One region of the Pseudomonas sp. NPDC089401 genome, then DNA from elsewhere that is predicted to be linked to it. Evidence: riboswitches for the same ligand, from Rfam matches in the RefSeq annotation. Region 1 holds a riboswitch; the other holds the start of a gene.
The links. A riboswitch is a leader RNA that binds a small molecule or an ion and turns the genes downstream of it on or off. The one in region 1 is predicted to bind thiamine pyrophosphate.
Positions count from the first base shown of each region.

Region 2: another riboswitch for thiamine pyrophosphate. It lies ahead of thiC (phosphomethylpyrimidine synthase ThiC); the one in region 1 lies ahead of ACIP21_RS20825 (TenA family protein).

Region 1 covers NZ_JBIVIA010000009.1:237,947-241,267, forward strand. The annotation lists gene tenA (thiaminase II) at 1-626, opposite strand, end outside; gene ACIP21_RS20825 (TenA family protein) at 623-1,270, opposite strand; TPP riboswitch at 1,349-1,463, opposite strand; gene ACIP21_RS20830 (Ig-like domain-containing protein) at 1,714-3,321, shown strand, end outside.
Region 2 covers NZ_JBIVIA010000004.1:159,875-163,195, reverse strand. The annotation lists gene ACIP21_RS11250 (TolC family outer membrane protein) at 1-873, opposite strand, end outside; TPP riboswitch at 1,035-1,141, shown strand; gene thiC (phosphomethylpyrimidine synthase ThiC) at 1,299-3,179, shown strand.

The sequences.
Region 1 (3,321 bases):
TCCAACCGCGAAGCCTGCCCAAACACCCCCGCCAGCTCCACGAACCGCTGCTCCGTCATGCTCCGTGCCGCCAGCTCATCCAGATGCTTGCGCGCTGCTGCCGCCACGCCTTGATACCCCTCGCCCGCATACTCGCCGATCCACTCCCGATACGGGTGCTCGCTCAGGTCGCCAATCTGCTCGGCCAAGGTCCGGCCGATTTCGGCGTAACCGATCACGCACGGCGCCAGGGCCGCATGCAGTTCCAGCAAATCCCCCGCCGCGCCGCAGTCGAGCACATAACGGGTGTAGGCCACGGTCGCCTGGTGCTCCGGCGCCGCCTCGATATCGGCCTGGGACAGCCCCCAGCGCGCGCACAGGCGCAGGTGCAGCTCGGTTTCGTCGAGAATCGCTGCCAACCCGGCCTGGGCGGCGCGGATATCGGCCGGCAGGCGGCTCTTGTAGGCGGCCAGCGCCCAGGCGCGAGCGAACTGGATGAGGAACAGGTAATCCTGGACCAGGTAGGTACGGAACGCTGCTTCCGGCAAGGTGCCCTCGCCCATCTGGCGGACGAAGGCGTGGTCGACGTAGCTGGACCATTGGCCGGCCGTGGCGGCCTTGAGGCGCTCGAAGATATCCATGCTCAAGCCTCCTCGGCGTAGACGGCATCGAAGAAGGCCAGCTCCAGCGCCACGGTGCGGGCGTAGAAGTCGCTGGCCAGTGCGGCTTCCTGAGGGCCGACGCGGTCGAGTTCGGCTTGCAGGAAGGCGACGAAGTCATTGAACGCCGGGTTGTCGTGCAGGGTGATCCATTCTGCGTAGACGAAACTGGCCGGGTAAGGCTTTGGCGCTTTCACCGCCCAATCCAGGTACAGGCCTTCGGCAACGTTAAGCACCGCCAGCGCGGCCGCGTAGGAACGGGTGGCCGCCGCCTCGCGCATGATCGCCTTGAAGCCGGCGGTGGGAGCCGTGTCGGCGGGGGCGCCGCGTTGCTCGGGGCTGACATCCAAAGCCTCGAAGGCACGCAGGAAGTAGGTGTTCTCGTCGCTGCAGATCATCCCGGCGAAGCGGCCGAAACGCAGGCGCGCCTCGAACGTGTCTGCCGTGGCGATGGCGGCGCCCAGCAGGGTCAGAAAGCTGTCCAGGAAGCGATGGTCCTGCACCAGGTAGCGGACCATGATCGGGTCGGCGACCGTGCCGGCGCAGAGTTCGGTGACGAAGCGGTGGCCAACGGCGGCGGACCAGGTTGGCTGGTTCTGCTCGCGCAAGGTCTGGCTGAAACGTTCGGTCATGTTGCTGCCCTCCATAGGGTGACAGCGAGACCGTTGTGGCTGGGCATGGAGCGGCCTCGCAATGAGGCCGGCAAAAAGGCAGGTCGGCAGTCCCATCCCTTCGCCGGCATGATCCGGATCAGGTTCGAAGGGTCACCGCGCTGCTACTGCCAGCGGTTTCTCAGCCCGTTGCCGGGCTCCCCTTGGTGGGCAACAGGTATACAGACCTGAATGGGAATTGTCACCTTCTCCAGCACCGATCCTGGGCCTTCCCCACCCGTTTTCGGGGACTTACACCCGTTCCTTGACACCCCGTTATTTAGCGCGCCTCAGGCGCCACAAGGATTTGTTTAACAAAGCATTACTGAAACATCTGTTGGCACATCCATTGCTCCGGCCGTTCCACCCAGGCACAACGCCATTGATGGCCCCTAGCCATTTAGCCGCGAGCGAGGCACCCGGCAATGAAAACATCTGCCATGACCCACCCCAACCGCCCTGCCTTCACCCTGTCCGCCGTGACCGCGCTGATGCTCAGCCTCGGGCTGATCTCAGCCATGGCCTCTTCCCTCGATGACGTGAGCCAGCCACCGCCGACGGACCCTTCGCACTTCGACGACCAGCCGGCAGACCCCAACCCGGCCCTGCTCAACCTGTTCAACCTGCCCGAGGCCAACGAGGGTTCGCTGGAACTGAAGGACGGGGTGTTCGGCGACCGGTCGACCAACCGTGTCGACAACGTGCTGCCCCCGGCGCTGCAGACCTCACGCAATTACCCTACCAATGGCAAGCCGAGCCCGTTGTTCGGTGCCCAGCCCTTCACCCAGCAATTGCTGCTGTTCGAAGAATTCGGCCCGGAGAAGCTCGACCCCAGCCTGCCGCCTCCGGCGCTGACCTTCCCGGTGCCGACATTGGGCGCCGAACCGGCCCAGGACCCTGACAATGTCGCCCGCAGCGGCCCGAGCGGCAATGCCCTGGAGGCCTTCCTCAAGCAACCGGGGCTTTACCCGTTCCCCACGCAGTACGCCAACACCCTGGACCGCAACCCCTGGAAGGCGCAGATCGAGATGTTCCTGAACCGCAACTCGGTGGGCTCGCCCGCCGAAGGCCGGCCACCAGGAAAGGGCTGGTCGCATCAGCGCTGGAACGAGTTCTATCCCCAGGCCGCGTTCAAGACCGCACAAGCCGGCGCGCGCATCAACCAGGGGCTGCGTGACCGCAAGCAGTTGCACAACTATGCCGTGGGCGAATTCGCCCCGGGCGGGCTGTACTACCAGACCTCTGACATCCCGACCACGCTCGGCACCACCAAGGGCATCGACACCCGCTTCCACCCGAACATGCCGCTGCAGAACCACAAGTCGCTGTGGACCTTCGACGGTACCTTCCCGGCCAAGCTGCTGATGGTGCGCTATGGCCAGCCGGTGCTGATGCGCCACTACAACGCGTTGCCGATCGACCCGGCGGCCAACGCCGGTTTTGGCCTGCACACCATCTCCACCCACGAGCACAACGGCCACTCGCCAGCCGAGAGCGACGGCTTCGCCAACGCCTATTTCTTCCCTGGCCAGTACTACGACTACCGCTGGCCGATCCAACTGGCCGGCTACGACACCATCAACACCCGTGCCGAGGACCCGCGCGCCGCCTTCCCGTGCTCGCCTGGCGAAACCCTGTTCGTCAACGACGCCAACCCAGGCCTGAAAACCTGCGACAACGGCAGCATCAAGATTCGCGGCGACTGGCACGAAACCATGAGCACCCACTGGTTCCACGACCACATGATGGATTTCACGGCGCAGAACGTCTACAAGGGCAACGCCGTGATGATGAACTACTACAGCGCCCTCGACCGCGGTAACGAAGCGCTGCAGGACGGCGTCAACCTGCGCTTCCCCAGCGGCACTGGCATGCCCTGGGGCAACCGTGACTACGACGTCAACTTGCTGATCGCCGACAAGGCCTGGGATCAGAACGGCCAGCTGTGGTTCAACCCGTTCAACACCGACGGCTTCCTCGGTGACCAGATCCTGGTCAACTGGCAGTACCAGCCCAAGCTCAAGGTGCGCGCG
Region 2 (3,321 bases), on a different contig from region 1:
GTTGTCGCCCTTCTGGTACTTGGCCACCGCATCGACGGTCGGTGCGTGGCCGGCCTTGCGCTGGCGCAGGGTCTCTTCGGCGGCGACGACCGCGTGATTGGTGGCCAGCAGGTTGAGGTTCTGGCGCCCGGCGGTTTCCACCCAGGCCTTGGCGTCGTTGGGGGTCGGCACCTGCACCGGCAAGGTATGCACCACGCCCTGGATCGAGCTGTACTCACGGTTGGTCAGGGTCACCAGGGCCTCGAAGGCATCCTGCACCTGGCGTTCGGCAATCAGCCGGTTGGCCCGGGCGGTGTCGTAGCTGGCCTGGGACTGCAGCACGTCGGTCTTGTCGGAAAGGCCGACATCGAAGCGTTCGTTGGACTGGTCGAGCTGGCGCTTGAAGGCGGCTTCCTCGGCCTTGGTGGCGGCCAGGTTGTCCTGGGCGCGGAGCACCGAGAAGTAGCTTTGCGCACTTTGCAGGATGAGGTTCTGCTCGGTGGCCGACAGCTCCAGCGCGGCCTGCTCGTTGACCGCCTCGGCGGCCTGCAGCTGGAACCAGCGGTCGGCGCGGAAGATCGGCTGGGCCAGGGTCGCGCTCCAGGCGTTGCCGCTGCGGGTGCTGGTGGCCGAAGGTTGGTCCAGCTTGGTGCGGGTGTTCATCATCTCGGCACCGGCCGACAGGTTCGGCAGCAGGCCGGCGCGGGCCTGGGGCACGACTTCGCGGCGGGCGCCATAATCGGCGCGGGCGGCCGCAAGATCGGCGTTGTTGTCGACCGCTTCCTGGTAGACGCTGACCAGGTCGGTCTTGACCGTGGTGGGCACATCCGCGGCCCAGACCACTGTGTTGGACGCACAAGACACGGCAATCGCCAGTGAGAGTTTGCGCAGCATAGGGGCAATCCTTGTACGAAGAATAATTACTGAACTGTTGAGTATTGTTCGGTGCGCCAGTGTAGTGCCACGCGCCCTCCGGCAACAATCGCCATGTGTGCCTTTCATCATGCCGCGTTCTAGCCGCTTGGCTTTGCCGACCACTCCAGTCTAGACTGCGCATGTTCTTGTCGGGGTGCCTTGAAGCAAAGGCTGAGATCGCAGAGGTGCGGATCCCGTTGAACCTGATCAGGTTAACGCCTGCGTAGGGAACAAGATTGCTCGCCTTCCCGGGGAGCCTCTTGTGCCAGGTCCGGGAATGTCGCAGCTGCATGCAGCTTCAGGCACCCCCGTCTCCGGCACTGCACCCGTCAAGGGGTGCGTCCATGCCTTTCAGGTTCTCCCCCGACATTCCGCCCGCTTGGAAGCCGTCTGGAGAGCCTGTGATGACCAAACAAGAAAAATCGATCAACCTCAGCGAATCGGCACAAGTCGATCAGCAGTCCGTGCAACCCTTCCCGCGTTCGCGCAAGGTCCATGTCGAAGGCTCGCGCCCGGACATCCGCGTGCCCATGCGCGAAATCAGCCTGCACGACACCCCCACCGACTTCGGCGGCGAAAGCAACGCCCCGGTGCTGGTGTACGACACCTCTGGCCCGTACACCGACCCTGAGGTCATCATCGACGTGCGCAAGGGCCTGGCCGACGTGCGCGGCAACTGGCTCGACGCCCGTGGCGACACCGAGCGCCTCGGTGGCCTGAGCTCGGACTTCGGCCAGCAGCGCTTGCACGATGCCGAGCTCGCCAAGCTGCGCTTCGCCCACGTGCGCAACCCGCGCCGGGCCAAGGCCGGCGCCAACGTCACGCAGATGCACTACGCGCGCCAGGGCATCATCACCGCCGAGATGGAATACGTCGCCATCCGCGAGAACATGAAGCTGCAGGAGGCCCGCGCCGCCGGCCTGCTGGCGCAGCAGCACGCCGGCCACAGCTTTGGCGCCAGCATCCCGAAAGAAATCACCGCCGAGTTCGTGCGCGAGGAAATCGCCCGCGGCCGCGCGATCATCCCGGCCAACATCAACCACCCGGAACTGGAGCCGATGATCATCGGCCGCAACTTCCTGGTGAAGATCAACGGCAACATCGGCAACAGCGCCCTGGGTTCCTCGATCGAGGAAGAAGTGGCCAAGCTGACCTGGGGCATCCGCTGGGGCTCGGACACGGTCATGGACCTGTCCACCGGCAAGCACATCCACGAAACCCGCGAGTGGATCATCCGCAACTCGCCGGTGCCGATCGGTACCGTGCCGATTTACCAGGCCCTGGAGAAAGTCGGCGGCGTCGCCGAGGACCTGACCTGGGAGCTGTTCCGCGACACCCTGATCGAACAGGCCGAGCAGGGCGTGGACTATTTCACCATCCACGCCGGCGTGCTGCTGCGCTACGTGCCACTGACCGCCAAGCGGGTCACCGGCATCGTCAGCCGCGGCGGTTCGATCATGGCCAAGTGGTGCCTGGCGCACCACAAGGAGAACTTCCTGTACACGCACTTCGACGAGATCTGCGAAATCATGAAGGCCTACGACGTCAGCTTCTCGCTGGGTGACGGCCTGCGCCCGGGCTCGATCGCCGATGCCAACGACGCCGCCCAGTTCGGTGAGCTGGAAACCCTCGGCGAGCTGACCAAGATCGCCTGGAAGCATGACGTGCAGTGCATGATCGAAGGCCCCGGCCACGTGCCGATGCAGCTGATCAAGGAGAACATGGACAAGCAGCTGGAGTGCTGCGACGAGGCGCCGTTCTACACCCTCGGGCCGCTGACCACCGACATCGCCCCGGGCTATGACCACATTACCTCGGGCATCGGCGCGGCGATGATCGGCTGGTTCGGCTGCGCCATGCTCTGCTACGTCACGCCCAAGGAGCACCTGGGCCTGCCGAACAAGGATGACGTCAAGACCGGCATCATCACCTACAAGATCGCCGCGCATGCCGCGGACCTCGCCAAAGGCCACCCGGGCGCGCAGATCCGTGACAACGCGCTGTCCAAGGCGCGCTTCGAATTCCGCTGGGAGGACCAGTTCAACCTGGGCCTGGACCCGGACACCGCGCGGGCCTTCCACGACGAGACGCTGCCGAAGGAATCGGCCAAGGTCGCGCACTTCTGCTCGATGTGCGGGCCGAAGTTCTGCTCGATGAAGATCACCCAGGAAGTGCGCGAATATGCCGCCAAGATCGAAACCGTGGACGTGACGGTCGAGCAGGGCATGCGCGAGCAATCCGAACGCTTCCGCCAGGAAGGCAGCCAGCTGTACCACAAAGTCTAACTGCAAGGCTGACCTTTGTAGGAGCGGCCTTGTGTCGCGAAAGGGCTGCGAAGCGGCCCCAGGTTTTCAGCTTCGCTGCTGAAAATGCAGGGGCCGCTTTGCGGCCCTTTCGCGACACAAGGCCGCTCCTACACCACTCCAA